DNA from 2 places in the Sporosarcina sp. FSL K6-5500 genome. Region 2 is predicted to be linked to the other one. Evidence: riboswitches for the same ligand, from Rfam matches in the RefSeq annotation. Region 2 holds a riboswitch; the other holds the start of a gene.

Region 1 (7,477 bases), 680 kb from region 2:
CGGGAACATCGGCTCTAAATTGACGATGAAATATCCTGCAATCATTCTTAAAGGCGAAGGCGCACGTGGTATGACACTTTCTATCGCACTAGCAGGAAAAGGTCAGCATCAGGATGCTGGAGCGAAAATGCATCACCTTGCACCAAATACGTCTTCTACAATCGTGTCGAAATCAATTTCACAACACGGTGGTAAAGTAACGTATCGCGGAATCGTTCACTTTGGACGTAAAGCAGATGGCGCACGCGCGAACATCGAGTGTGACACGCTGATTATGGATGACTTGTCGACATCTGACACGATTCCATATAACGAAATCCTGAATGATAACATTTCACTTGAACATGAAGCGAAAGTTTCTAAAGTATCAGAAGAACAGCTCTTCTACTTGATGAGCCGCGGAGTTCCTGAACTTGAAGCAACTGAAATGATCGTTATGGGCTTCATCGAACCATTCACAAAAGAATTGCCGATGGAATATGCTGTAGAAATGAACCGTCTTATCAAGTTTGAGATGGAAGGTTCAATCGGGTAATTATCATATCGAAAAACCGGCCACTAGGGTCGGTTTTTTCGTCTTTACATATATATTCGGCCACACCATAGTCGCTACGTGTATAGTTGCTTTAGAATGCTTTGGATTGAATGACTTCTATACTCTTAACTAAAAGTAAGCAAGAAACGCATTGTACAATGTGCAAGAGTGCCCGAAATTGCATCTTCGGGCACTTACAATCACTATAGAAAGTCAACTATTCGTTTCATTCAAACATAACTGCACTTTTCACTCGAACATTGTAGGAACGCGACAGGCAACTATTCACAACAAGATTACTGAAAAAAGTGTAACTAGAAGTGACGGAGTCACTTCTAGTTACACTAGGCCCCCCTCAGTAAATCTGTCATGAATAATTCACCGAAAGCGAACCGAAAATGATCCAGTGAAAATGGATTTTCCCAAGCCCTACTCACCAATATTTCATGCAAATAAATGGTTAATCAACAGACGTGATATTCGGCACTACTTATTTAGAATTAACTAGGTGGTATACTTCATCAAATCTGTTGTCTAAATATGTTAATATAGATAGTACCGATTCATTTGAAAGGAGGCAGAGGAATGATCCAAATCGGATTAACCGGTTGGGGTGACCATCCGGACGTATATAACTCTTCCTCTTCGAAGAAAGAAAAATTAATTGATTATAGTGCACACTTTCCAATCGTCGAACTGGATGCTACTTTTTATGCCATTCAGCCGGAGCGTAATATTCGCAAATGGATTAAAGAAACGCCAGATAACTTCCGATTCATTGTCAAGGCATACCAGGGTATGACTGGGCATCATCGGGGTGAACTCCCGTATGCATCTGTGGATGAAATGTACAATCTTTTCCGGCTATCGGTTACACCACTTCAAGAAGCAGGCAAACTAGCGATGATTCTTGTCCAATTCCCTCCATGGTTTGACTGTACAAAAGAGAATGTTGAGGAAATTCGCTTCGTTTGCGCTAAATTGCATGGATTCGATATCGCCGTTGAATTTAGGCATCAGTCATGGTATTCACCCAAATTTCAACTAGAAACTCTGTCTTTTTTGAAGAAACTGAACGTAATTCACTCGGTGTGCGATGAACCGCAAGCAGGGCATGGGAGTATTCCGCTAATAGCAAATACCACTCGTCCGGATAAGGTTCTTGTTAGATTGCACGGCCGTAATGTAGCAGGGTGGCGCAACACTACGGGTGATGATAAAGCATGGCGTAAAGTTAGATATCTGTATAACTACAATGACACTGAGCTGAAGGAGATTCAATCAGCTGTTCAAAAATTAAAACAAGAAACGAATGAGGTTTTCGTCATTTTTAACAATAATTCCGGCGGACATGCAGCACAAAACGCGAAACATTTTCAAAAAATGCTCAATATCAACTACGAAAGTCTGACGCCGAAGCAGCTTGACTTTTTTGAAGGAGAATTTTGATGGAATTTATTTTATTGGCCGTTATCGGTCTAGCATCTGGAATTGTTGGGGCACTTGTCGGATTAGGTGGTGGTATCATTCTGGTGCCAGCAACACTTTACGTTGGCATTAACCTTGGCTTAATCGATGGAATTACACCGCAAACCGTCGTTGGGCTATCTGTTATTATGATGATCTTTACGGGCTTGGCGTCGACAATTTCCTATATGAAGACAAAAACAATTGATTTCAAAAGTGGGTTCATCTTTTTCTTAGGAAGTGTTCCCGGGACACTTATCGGTGCATTTGTGAATAAAGGACTTGACCTGCCATCATTCAATCTCTATTTTGGTATTTTACTTATTCTATTATCGACGCTTCTTCTGGTACGTAAATATTTGAAACCGGTCAGCTGGTTTGTCAATCACGGCAAAAAAAGAACTTTCACGGATAATACAGATCAGACTTTTATTTATGGGTACCCTGTTTGGTTTGCATTATTGCTGACATTTGGCGTCGGATTTGCATCGGGTCTTTTCGGCATCGGAGGAGGTTCAATCCTCGTACCAGCGATGATTCTACTCTTCTTATTCCCACCGCATGTCGCAGTCGGTACATCTATGTTCATGGTGTTTTTATCAGCTCTCGTCAATTCAATCACGCATATTTCTCTTGGCAATGTACCGTGGCTTTATACGATTCCAGTCATTCCAGCAGCTTATATCGGGGCTAAAATAGGTGCTCGGTTAAATCAAAAGATGAAATCGGAAACGCTTGTTGTTGCACTGCGAATTATCCTGCTCTTACTAGGAATCAGATCGATTATTGACGGACTTATGGGGTGACATATGAATCACAAGGTTGAAACAATTCATTTCTATCATACAAATGATATCCACAGTCATTTTGAAAGCTGGCCGCAAATTAGTAGGCTTCTTTGTGACAAAAAGCGCGAGCATTTAATAGAAGGAGATGCTTGTTATCATTTTGACATCGGAGATCACGTTGATCGTTCTCATCCATTTACGGAAGGGACGAAAGGTCAAGGAAACATCCGATTGTTGAATGAAGCAGGCTATGATGCGGTAACAATCGGCAACAACGAAGGAATTACCATGTCGAAAGAGGCTTTATCTACTCTTTATAAGGATGCCAAGTTCGATGTCATTCTAAGTAATTTATACGAAGAAGATGGTAGTCGTCCAAAATGGTTGTTACCTTATAGAATCTACGTTACTGAGCAAGGGACAAGAATTGGTGTTATAGGAGCTACTGCAGAATATAAAGCCTTCTATTTGAAGCTCGGCTGGCAAGTGACGGCGCCTCGCCAAAATTTAAAGCTTGTTGCTGAAAGCATTGCTGCTGAGACGGATGTAATTGTTTGTCTATCACATATGGGAATCCATGAAGATGAAAAGCTTGCAGAAGAATGTTCAGAAATCGATGTCATTTTAGGCGCGCATACGCATCATCTATTTCATGACGGCAAATTGATTGGTAATACACTTTTGGCTGCAACAGGTAAATACGGTGAGTATGTTGGTCATGTAACCGTGAAATTTAACACGGATGCTAAAGAACTTTTACAAATGGATGCGGAACTTGTCAGGACAGATTCGATTGAAAGCAATGAAAAAGATATTGAAAAAGTAAATGATCTAATCAAAATAGGAAAGCAGGCAATGGAGGAACAAGTTTTTTATAATCCTTCTCACTTATCTCAAAATCTATTTGATGTTAGTTCGCTGTCCTCTTTCTTTGGTAGAGCGCTCATTGCGTATTCTCAATCGGATTGTGCCATGTTTAACGCAGGAATATTTCTAGGTAGTCTCGAAAAGGGGTGGGTGACAAAAGAGGATTTACATTCACTTCTACCTCATCCAATCAATTTATGTCTCATTACACTCGATGGATCAGAATTGAAAGAAGTCTATGAGCTGTCATTAACGAAAGAGTGGCCGCAAATTGAAATCAAAGGACTTGGTTTCCGTGGCTCGTTAATGGGTGCGATGATTCATGAAAGACTTTATAAAAATAGAAATGATCAGCTTTTTGCGGGCAATCGGGAGGTTGTATCAGGTCAAAAATATACACTTGCAACACTGGATATGTTTACTTTCGGTTTTTTCTTTCCATCGCTTAAACATGCAGAAATAGAGTACTATATGCCTGAATTAATCAGGGATGTGCTTGGTTGGTACGGAACCACACTAATTAAAGAATGAACGACTACCTTCCTGCATAACGTATAGTAGGAGGAGTCGTCTTGAGATTTCACGGCCAAGTTACTAGAAAATCCAGGAAGAAAAAACGCAAATTGTTACCCCTTCTTATTCCTGCAATTCTTATCGCAATTGCCCTTTTTATTTACATTATTAATGCAAGGCTTGCCCCAATTTATATTCAATATGCAGAGGTACAGACAGAAAAAATCGCGGCCCATGTTATCAATAAAGCCATCAATTCCAGGACTGCCAATGTACTTGATGTCAATGATATCATTGTAAACGTCCCGAACGATTCTAAAGGGATGGTGAAATTCAACACTGAAATCATCAACAGAGTATTAGCGGAGACACATGGTCTTGTCGAGTCCCATCTTCAACAGGCTGAAGCGGGCAATCTAGCTTTATTACCAACAGATGAGATAGAATTTGATTCGCAAGCAATGAAACGTGAAGAGGGAATTGTCTTTTTTGTCCCTCTTGCTCAAGCGGCAAATATTCCACTACTAGGGAACTTAGGGCCTAAAATACCGATTCGTTTTCATGTCATAGGTCAAGTACAAGCGACTATAGATACAAAAATTAGTGAATTTGGTATTAACAATGCCGTTGTTGAAGTGAATATATTATTAACAGTAAATGTCCAAATCATTGTCCCACTTGCAACAAAGCAAAGTGTAGTGACACAGAAGATTCCGGTAGCTATGGGACTAATTCAATCAACAGTACCTCAAATCTATACGACTGGTGGTGGGGATCCGCCATCGGTCGAAGTTCCAGCCCCTCCCGCGATAGAGGAATGAAAAGGGACTTGAAAATGGTGTGGATAACTGATAGGCTAGTAGAGGATTGAAATATCGATTGGGTAGAGGCTGCATTGCTTATTAGTCACACACGCGAGATTGACACCGATGACCGTGTGTAAAAGGAAGCTTTGCCGAAGTTTGGTAAGATCGTCGGGATCTATCAGGCTGGGGTTATTCCGAATAGGGATAACACTGTCATACATTTTTGAACATGTATGATGAGCTACAAGTCGTGAGTTAGATAAGCAGTATTAGTTATCCAACAAACGAAACGTAGATAAAGCCGGCTCCTGATGCACTCTGCTGAGTGTAATTAGTAGCCGTTTTTTTATTCCCCCTATACAGGGCCTCAACCCGACTAAATGGAGGAATAGTAGATGATAGGAACATGGGTATCAATTTTACCACCACTAATCGCAATTATTATGGTGTTTGCAACTAAACGGGTGCTGTTGTCGCTCGGAGCAGGAATAGTCTCAGGTGCTCTGCTGGCGGCGTCGTTCGGACCTGTTGAATCATTAAAAAATTTATGGGAGTCAGTTAAGGCTACATTTTGGGATGGTGGACTGAATACAGGGAACATTTACATTATCCTTTTCATCCTTCTATTAGGGGTTATCACTGCATTTGTTAGTTTATCCGGTGGAAGCAGGGCATTTGCAGAATGGGCAGTGCGGCACATCAAAACAAAACGTGGTGCAAAACTGCTCACAGTATTTCTCGGTATAGCTATTTTTGTGGATGACTATTTCAATGCATTGGCAGTTGGCCAAATTGCTCGTCCGATTACAGATCAGCATCGAGTTTCAAGAGCAAAACTAGCTTATTTTATCGATTCAACCTCAGCACCGATTTGTGTCATTTCACCAATTTCAAGTTGGGGTGCCTTTTTAATAGGCCAACTTGCACTTATATTTGGTGGTGCTGCAGCGATTAGCTATTCACCACTATCTGCCTTCATTATGATGGCGCCTATGAATTTTTACGTTATTGCAACACTTGCAATGGTGTTTTTCCTTGCGTGGACCAATTTCGATCTATTCGAAATGAAGAGACATGAACAACTTGCTACAGAAACAGGTCAATTATTTGATCCTGCTAAAACAATTCCAGGTCAGTTAAAAGAAGACTTCCCAGTACACGCACATGGCCGCGTTCGGGATTTAGTCGCACCAATCGTCACACTTGTTGCAGTGACATTTGCGGTTATGATTTGGACAGGTTATTTAGCCGGCGGATCAATGAACCTTTTGTCAATTTTTGAAAATACGGATGTCTCTCTTGCATTACTGTCGGGTGGAATTATCGCCACGCTAATAGCGGTAGTATTATATATGCAACAGATGAAAAATAATGAAACGGCAAGCTATTCTCTTATTGGCAGTGCCTTTATAAATGGATTGAAAGCAATGATGCCACCTGTGCTGATTCTTATTTTTGCGTGGTCATTATCATTCCTGATAGGAAAATTGGAAACAGGCTTATATTTATCAGAGCTTGTGTTGAAATCGAATATATCGGTTTCATTCCTGCCGGTCATCATGTTTATCCTTGCTTGTATTATGGCCTTTTCGACAGGTAGCTCATGGGGGTCATTTGGTATTCTTATGCCGATTGCAGGCACCATAATGATTGACGCGGCACCGGAAATGTTACTGCCAGCACTTGCAGCAGTACTTGCGGGAGCAGTTTTCGGCGATCATGCTTCACCGATTTCTGACACAACGATTCTATCTTCTACAGGTGCAGGCTGTAACCATATAGATCACGTTGCGACACAGTTTCCTTATGCATTAATCTGTGCATTGGTGGCCACAATGGGCTATATCATCTTAGGTATCACAGGCTCCATATGGATAGGTCTAGTTGGTGTTATTGTTATTCTTGTAGTATTGTTTTCTGTTTGGACGATGAAAGCTAAAAAAGAGGCAACACAGCTGTCTTTATAATAGTAAATGATTGGAAGCGGTGAACTTTTTACCGCTTCTTTATTATGTTTAAAATAGTTTTCTAACAAAAAAATGTTTTGACAATAGTCAGATAGGTATATATACTAGGCGTTAAGACTAAAGTAATCAGAAAATGGTGAACTTCCATTCAATGATTAGTTAAAAGTATTAGGAAAGGATGATATTGTATAACTGATCTTTCTATTAACTGTTAGACTTATTCGAAGAAATTAAACTTCGAAAGATGAGAACTGAAAACTCTCTATAGACCGAATAGAAAGTTTGTTTTACAATAAGCATGTAAGCGGAAACAAAATGATATCTTTCGGAATGCTAAATCGTTTGTCGTACTAGTTCGATTTAAATTGTCGGAAGTATCAATCAAAAGGGGGATTTTATATGAAATTGAAAAAGTTTGCAAGTGTATTTGCCGCTTCCGCTCTAGCAGTCGGATTGTTGGCAGGGTGTGGTGCAGGGGACAAAGCTGAGGAAGGAAGCACAGGTGGATCTAAGGGCGGCGATACGATTAAAATC
Region 2 (7,477 bases):
TGTTAATATTGAAGCGATTATGGAAAAACAGGCGATGACGATGAGTGATTTCACTGATCGTGATGTCTTCGGATTTGCTGTGGACAATGGATGGATGTGTGTTCAAGTCTTTTTCGTCCGTCAGGGAAAGCTAATTGAACGGGATGTATCGCTATTCCCGGTTTATCAAGAACCGGAAGAAGAACTGCTAACGTTCATCGGGCAGTTTTACGGTAAGTCCCAACATTTAATCCCGAAAGAAATCCTGTTGCCTCAGGGAATGGATAGTGAAATCGTCCGTCAACTTCTAGATGTCAACGTCTTCATTCCGCAGCGCGGTAAAAAGAAAGATCTCGTCCATCTAGCCATCAAGAATGCTGAGATATCATTGAAAGAAAAGTTCCAACTTATTGAACGACAAGAACTTCGTACAATTGGCGCATGTGAAGAACTTGGCAAGGCGATGAATATCACCATACCGTACCGTATTGAAGCATTTGATAATTCACATATGTACGGTTCAGATGCCGTCTCTGCGATGGTGTCATTCCTTGATGGGAAACCGAACCGTAAAGACTACCGAAAGTATAAGACGAAAACTGCGGCAGCACACGATGACTATGCGGCGATGCGTGAAGTTGTAAGGCGGCGTTATATCCGTGTGCTAAAGGATGATTTGCCATTACCTGACCTTATCGTTATAGATGGTGGTAAAGGTCATATGGAAGCGGCCAGGGAAATCATTGAAGATGAGTTGAACTTGTCGATTCCAATTGCTGGACTTGCGAAGGACGATAAACACCAGACGGCGCAACTTCTCTATGGCAATCCGATTGAAATGATCCCGCTAAAGAGAACGAGTGAAGCGTTTTACTTGTTACAGCGAATTCAAGACGAGGTGCACAGGTTTGCAATTACTTTCCACAGGCAACGGCGCGAAACTAATTCATTGACATCAGCGCTCGATGGATTACCAGGCGTCGGACCGAAACGGAAAACATTATTACTTAAACACTTTGAATCTATGAAAAAGATTCGTGAAGCATCCGTTGAAGAGCTGCAACAAGCGGGCTTGCCGAAGGTGGTTGCGGAATCAGTGGAAACGTATTTCCGTGAAGAGGCATTGCGAGAAAAGAAGTAATGTGATAGAGTGAACGCACTGAGTTTTTTCACTAAAAAATTGCATATGTAGTGAAGATAGAGGTGCGGATACCAATAGTAAATCTCCGGAAGGCGGCAGCCTGATGAACGGGATTGAAAGGAGTATTCGCCGAAGCGGACCAATCGGCTGTCACGATTGTCCTGCTGGATTTCCATTGAATAAATGGAAGTCTGTCAGGTATAAAAATACCTGGAGAGCTATCTGAACGGGGCGGCTCTTCGGCGAGCGCTCCAATCGGACCGGCTCTCATACTTATGAGGGCCGTTTTTGCGTTCAGGGGGAAATTGGAGGGAATAATTATGGAACGAATTGTAATGAAATTTGGTGGCACATCAGTTGCGAACCCCGAGAGGATTGCACGCGCTGCAAAGCTTGTACAAGATGAAGTAAGTCGGGGGAATCAAGTTGCGGTTATCGTCTCTGCAATGGGGAAAACAACGGATGATCTTCTAAAGCTCGCCGTGGAAGTTAATCCGAAAGCGGGCCGCCGCGAACTTGATATGCTACTTGCGACAGGTGAGCAAGTAACAGCATCCCTTTTAGCGATGGCAATTGCGGCACAAGGTTTGGAGGCTCGCTCATATACAGGGTGGCAAGCGGGTGTAACGACAGAGTCAGTTCACGGCAATGCGCGAATCGAGCAAGTCCATGCAGATAAGGTTGTATCGACGCTTGAATCGGGTGCTGTTGCAGTGATAACCGGCTTTCAAGGTGCTGACAGCTCGGGTGAGTTGACAACACTTGGTCGCGGGGGATCTGATACAAGTGCTGTGGCGATTGCGATTGCAATAGATGCAGCTATCTGTGATATTTACACAGACGTTGAAGGGGTATTTACGACAGATCCAAGATTAATTGGACAAGCGAAGAAACTTGAGGAAATATCATATGATGAAATGCTTGAAATCGCGAATTTAGGCGCAGGAGTACTTCACCCAAGAGCGGTGGAGTTTGCCAAGAACCATCAAATGCCGCTTCGGGTCAGACCTGCACATATGGAAGGTGAAGGAACGATTATCAAGGAGGAAATTGATTTGGAAAACAATTTAATTGTTCGGGGCATCGCCTTTGAAAGAGATATTATTCGGATTACAGTTATGTATGACGTTCCATACAATGGCTCGCTTGCGAATATATTCACTGCACTTGCGGATCACCATGTTAACGTCGATATTATCGTCCAGACAATTATGGAAGGCGTACAGCCGTCTGTGTCATTTTCCATTAAGAAAGAGGATTTTGCAGAAGCTATTAATGTTTTGGAGACAGAAAAAGAAGCCCTTGGTTACAACAGAGCCGACTTTGAAGTGGGTCTTGCGAAAGTTTCAATCGTTGGAAGTGGAATGGTATCCAACCCAGGAGTCGCTGCACAAATGTTTGAGATACTCCGTAGTGCATCAGTTCCTGTGAAAATGGTTAGTACGTCTGAAATCAAGGTATCCGTAGTTATTCCAGAATCGGATATGGAAATAGCGGTAGCGGCGCTTCATAAACAATTCGGGTTAGACAACGACTGAAATAATTTGTTATGTCTATTGTTAACCATTTTATTGCAAGTGCCTGAAGACAAAGGGCGCTCTATCACTTTTAATAAAGCCTACCTTGTAAATTTTAGTTAAGACTATACAAGTTACAGTGCAATTCCATATAGAAAGTGACACTTCCTTAAAATCAAAAAGGAAATGCTATATAGATGGATTCAGCAGCCAAAATTCCATCTTTGGCTGCTCTATTATGGATTGGAAAGTGCTTATTCATTCGTTCCCAAAAACCCCTCATGCGATTAACGAGAAAACTGCGAGAGGTGCAACCCAACGGAAACTGTACATAGGGTGTTTCATCATGAAAATAAGCAGTAATTTACTGGTTATTTTTAGTTATATATGTTGACATAAAGAAACCTCTGAACAACGCACGGCGCATAGAGATGCCTTCGCTGGAGATCATATAGAATCAATAGTTCAACATATATATATTAGTTGTATGAAAAAGAAGATGCGCCCGATTTAAAGGATGCATCTTATTTTTCATGCCTCAACTTTCGTTTTTAAGTCCCATTTGACTTGGAAATGGATGAGACCATCCTTTGCGTTAAATTCTCCGTAGCACTCAGTGAGCAATCCACTAAATTTCTGGTACTGTTGTGCAATGAAACCGGCTTCAAGTTGGCAAGATCTGTTTTGGGCATTTGTAGCGAAATCATTTTTTAAAGAATAAAAAGCCTCGTCTTTCAACGTCTTTTCGAGTTGAAGGGGCCCCCATCCGGCTTCTTGAAAGAACTCAGGAAGTTCATCAACACCAAAAATCGGGAATTTTCGAGCTACTTCTTTTCCGGCCCAATAGAGGATTTCATCTTCATGTTTCCCGAGGATACTTGGCAACACGTGATCTCGTAAAATTTCATAGCCAAAACGGGTTGGTGAATCATATGTAGTATTTTCCAATCGAATATGCAACCCTTTCGGTTAAATGATAGCGTTAGTGAATCCAAGAGAATAATAATATATTAAATTCGGGCGTGTCGAAAAGCCCACATCGTCTTGACCTCTTCAAAACTGAGGAGTACAATGGTTATGTCATAATATTGTACCACGAAGAGGTACGTCGTCAACGGTCGCTTCATGTCGAAATGATGACAGAGGCGCACTGAAGGACTCAGTTAATAAAGGAGGGTAAAAGACTTGTCGAGAGAATCAGATTTTTATTTGCGTCGTCTTCATTCACTGCTCGGAATCATTCCAGTGGGGCTTTTTGTTGCCCAACACTTAGTGATTAACCATTTTGCCACACGCGGCCCAGAGGCATTCAACACTGCATCCAATTTCATGGGTAACTTACCGTTCGTATTGTTTCTTGAATGGTTCATCATCTACATCCCACTTATGTTCCATGCGTTCTATGGTGTGTACATAGCTTTCACAGCGAAAAATAACGTAAAGCGTTACGGGACTTTCCGAAACTGGATGTTTATGCTACAACGAATTACGGGAGTATTCCTAGTCGTGTTCATCGCATGGCACATCTTCCAAACAAGAGTTCAAAAAGCATTGGGAGCTGATGTGGACTACGATATGATGGCTGACATCTTATCGAGTCCATTCATGCTTGCGTTCTACATTGCAGGTGTCCTTGCAGCTACATTCCACTTGGCGAACGGCGTTTGGTCATTCCTAGTAAGCTGGGGAATTACACAATCTCCACGTTCACAAACCATCGTTACGTATATCTCAATGGCAATATTCCTAGTGCTTTCTGTAATCGGTATACAAGCACTACTTGCATTTGTTTAATTTGAATCAGCAGAAATCCCTGCTGATTCAAATTTGGACGCAATTACGCCGAGGCGTAATTGAATAACAACTTAACTAAATGACTACGAGATCACCTATAATTTGAGGAGTGAAACAATAATGGCAAAAAGCAGATTGATTGTCGTCGGCGGTGGACTAGCCGGCCTGATGGCAACTATCAAAGCCGCTGAAGAAGGTACGCCGGTTGACTTGTTCTCCATTGTTCCGGTTAAACGTTCCCACTCTGTATGTGCACAAGGCGGCATTAATGGTGCAGTAAATACAAAAGGGGAAGGCGACTCACCTGACATTCATTTCGATGACTCTGTATACGGCGGAGACTTCCTTGCGAATCAACCACCAGTTAAGGCAATGACGGATGCAGCACCAGGAATCATCAGTCTATTGGACCGGATGGGCGTTATGTTCAACCGTACGCCAGAAGGATTGTTGGATTTCCGACGTTTCGGAGGTACAATGCATCACCGTACGGCTTTCGCTGGTGCGACGACAGGACAGCAGCTCCTTTACGCATTAGACGAGCAAGTTCGAAGTCATGAAGTTGCTGGACTTGTGACGAAATACGAACACTGGGAATTCCTTGGTGTTATTCTTGATGAAGAAGGCGTTTGTCGCGGTATTAAAGCGCAAAACATGAAAACGATGGAGATTCAAGCCTTTAAAGGTGATGCAGTCATTATGGCAACAGGTGGACCTGGAATCATTTTCGGGAAAACGACAAACTCTGTCATCAATACAGGTTCTGCAGCTTCTATCGTTTATCAGCAAGGTGCACACTACGCGAATGGTGAATTTATCCAAATTCACCCAACAGCAATTCCAGGAGACGATAAACTGCGTCTTATGAGTGAATCGGCACGTGGTGAAGGTGGACGTGTCTGGACTTATAAAGACGGCAAGCCTTGGTACTTCCTTGAAGAAAAGTATCCGGATTACGGTAACCTAGTACCGCGTGATATCGCAACACGTGAAATATTTGACGTTTGTGTTAACCAAAAACTTGGTATCAACGGTGAAAACATGGTGTATCTGGACCTTTCCCATAAGGATCCAAAAGAGCTTGATATTAAGCTTGGTGGAATCATCGAAATCTATGAGAAATTCACAGGCGACGATCCACGTAAATTACCGATGAAAATCTTCCCGGCTGTCCACTATTCAATGGGCGGACTATGGGTTGACTATAATCAGCAAACAAGTATTCCAGGTCTATTCGCGGCGGGGGAATGTGATTATTCACAGCACGGTGCAAACCGTCTTGGCGCAAACTCACTCCTTTCAGCAATTTACGGCGGTATGGTCGCAGGACCGAACGCTATTCATTACATGAAAGGTTTGAAACGTTCTGTAGTGGACCTTCCTTCTACAATCTTCGACGCAGCAGTGAAAGAAGAGCAGCAGAAGTGGGATGATACGCTTAAAATGAACGGTACTGAAAACGCTTATGTTCTTCATAAAGAACTCGGCGAGTGGATGACTGATAACGTAACAGTAGTTCGTTACAATGACAGACTACAAGCGACAGACGATAAAATCGTTGAGCTTCTTGAGCGTTATGAAAACATCAACATTACGGATACACAACTATGGTCTAACCAAGGTGCAACATTTACGCGCCAACTGAAAAACATGCTATACTTGGCTCGTGTTATCACTCTTGGTGCACTTAACCGTAATGAAAGCCGTGGAGCCCATTACAAACCGGACTTCCCGAATCGTGATGATGAGAACTTCTTGAAAACGACGATGGCGAAATTCGATGGACATTCTGCACCAATCTTCCATTATGAAGAAGTAGATGTTTCCTTGATTCCACCACGTACACGCGATTACTCCGCGAAGAAAGGAGATTGACCTAAATGAGCGAGAACAATACGGCAGTACAAGAACGTGAACAGCAGACGTCACAGAAAACGGTTCGTTTTGAAATTCGACGTCAGGATACTGCTGAATCACAACCTTATTGGGAAAGTTTTGAATTAGAATATAGACCGAATATGAACGTCATTTCTGCTTTAATGGAAATTCGTCGTAACCCGGTCAACGCAGAAGGTAAGCAAACAACACCAGTTAACTGGGAAATGAGCTGTTTGGAAGAGGTTTGTGGGGCATGTTCAATGGTTATCAACGGACGTCCACGCCAATCTTGTACGGCACTTGTAGATCAGTTTACACAGCCGATTAAACTTGAACCAATGAAGACATTCCCAGTCGTTCGCGACTTGATTGTTGACAGAGAATTCATGTTTGATTCGTTGAAAAAAATTAAGGCATGGGTTCCGATTGACGGCACGTATGACCTTGGTGAAGGACCTCGTATGCCTGAGCGTAAACGCCAATGGGCATATGAACTTTCAAAATGTATGACGTGCGGTGTATGTCTTGAGGCATGCCCGAACGTTAACGACAATACGAACTTCATGGGACCTGCATTGCTATCACAAGTACGGCTGTTCAACTCGCATCCAACTGGTGCAATGAACAAAGACGAACGTCTGGCGACGATTATGACAGACGGTGGAATTGGCGAATGTGGTAACTCACAAAACTGTGTAGTTGCATGTCCAAAAGGAATTCCTTTGACTACTTCGATTGCAGCAATGAACCGTGCAACGAACGTACAAATGTTCAAAAACTTCTTCGGAAGTGACCATATGGTGGACTGATTTCAGTCCCTAGCCTCGCTACGGCATTATGCCTTGGCGGGGCTTTTTTCTATTTTTGTTTAGCACCTTCATTTATTAGGGAGTATTTGATAGAATAGATGAATGGGTATTCATTTTAGAAGAGGAGATGTTTGGTGAGTGAAAGCAGTGTACATAAAAGAGTTGTCGACATGGGAATCGGAATTCAAGTTTTCTGTACCTATATCCGTTCGTTTTTCTGAGACGGACATGTATGGTCATTTGAACAACACGGTCCCATTTATTTATTTTGAGCATGCGAGGATTGAGTTCTTAAAAGAGATTAGGCTTATGAATAATTGGCTTGATCCAAAGGGTGAAAATTTTCCGGTCGTTGCTGA

What was found. Region 2 has a riboswitch for lysine ahead of MKX62_RS16085 (aspartate kinase). Riboswitches for the same ligand answer to the same signal wherever they lie in the genome.
Region 1: linked by a shared signal. The riboswitch ahead of MKX62_RS12825 (Na+/H+ antiporter NhaC family protein) and the one ahead of MKX62_RS16085 (aspartate kinase) in region 2 are both predicted to bind lysine.

Annotation. Positions count from the first base shown of each region.
Region 1 covers NZ_JBBOTP010000001.1:2,679,243-2,686,719, forward strand. The annotation lists gene sufB (Fe-S cluster assembly protein SufB) at 1-535, shown strand, start outside; gene MKX62_RS12805 (DUF72 domain-containing protein) at 1,121-1,984, shown strand; gene MKX62_RS12810 (sulfite exporter TauE/SafE family protein) at 1,984-2,808, shown strand; gene MKX62_RS12815 (bifunctional metallophosphatase/5'-nucleotidase) at 2,812-4,188, shown strand; gene yunB (sporulation protein YunB) at 4,230-4,991, shown strand; lysine riboswitch at 5,047-5,228, shown strand; gene MKX62_RS12825 (Na+/H+ antiporter NhaC family protein) at 5,372-6,943, shown strand; gene MKX62_RS12830 (ABC transporter substrate-binding protein) at 7,343-7,477, shown strand, end outside.
Region 2 covers NZ_JBBOTP010000001.1:3,357,925-3,365,401, forward strand. The annotation lists gene uvrC (excinuclease ABC subunit UvrC) at 1-1,120, shown strand, start outside; lysine riboswitch at 1,170-1,349, shown strand; gene MKX62_RS16085 (aspartate kinase) at 1,441-2,658, shown strand; gene MKX62_RS16090 (YslB family protein) at 3,169-3,585, opposite strand; gene MKX62_RS16095 (succinate dehydrogenase cytochrome b558 subunit) at 3,823-4,431, shown strand; gene sdhA (succinate dehydrogenase flavoprotein subunit) at 4,552-6,306, shown strand; gene sdhB (succinate dehydrogenase iron-sulfur subunit) at 6,312-7,118, shown strand; gene MKX62_RS16110 (acyl-CoA thioesterase) at 7,257-7,477, shown strand, end outside.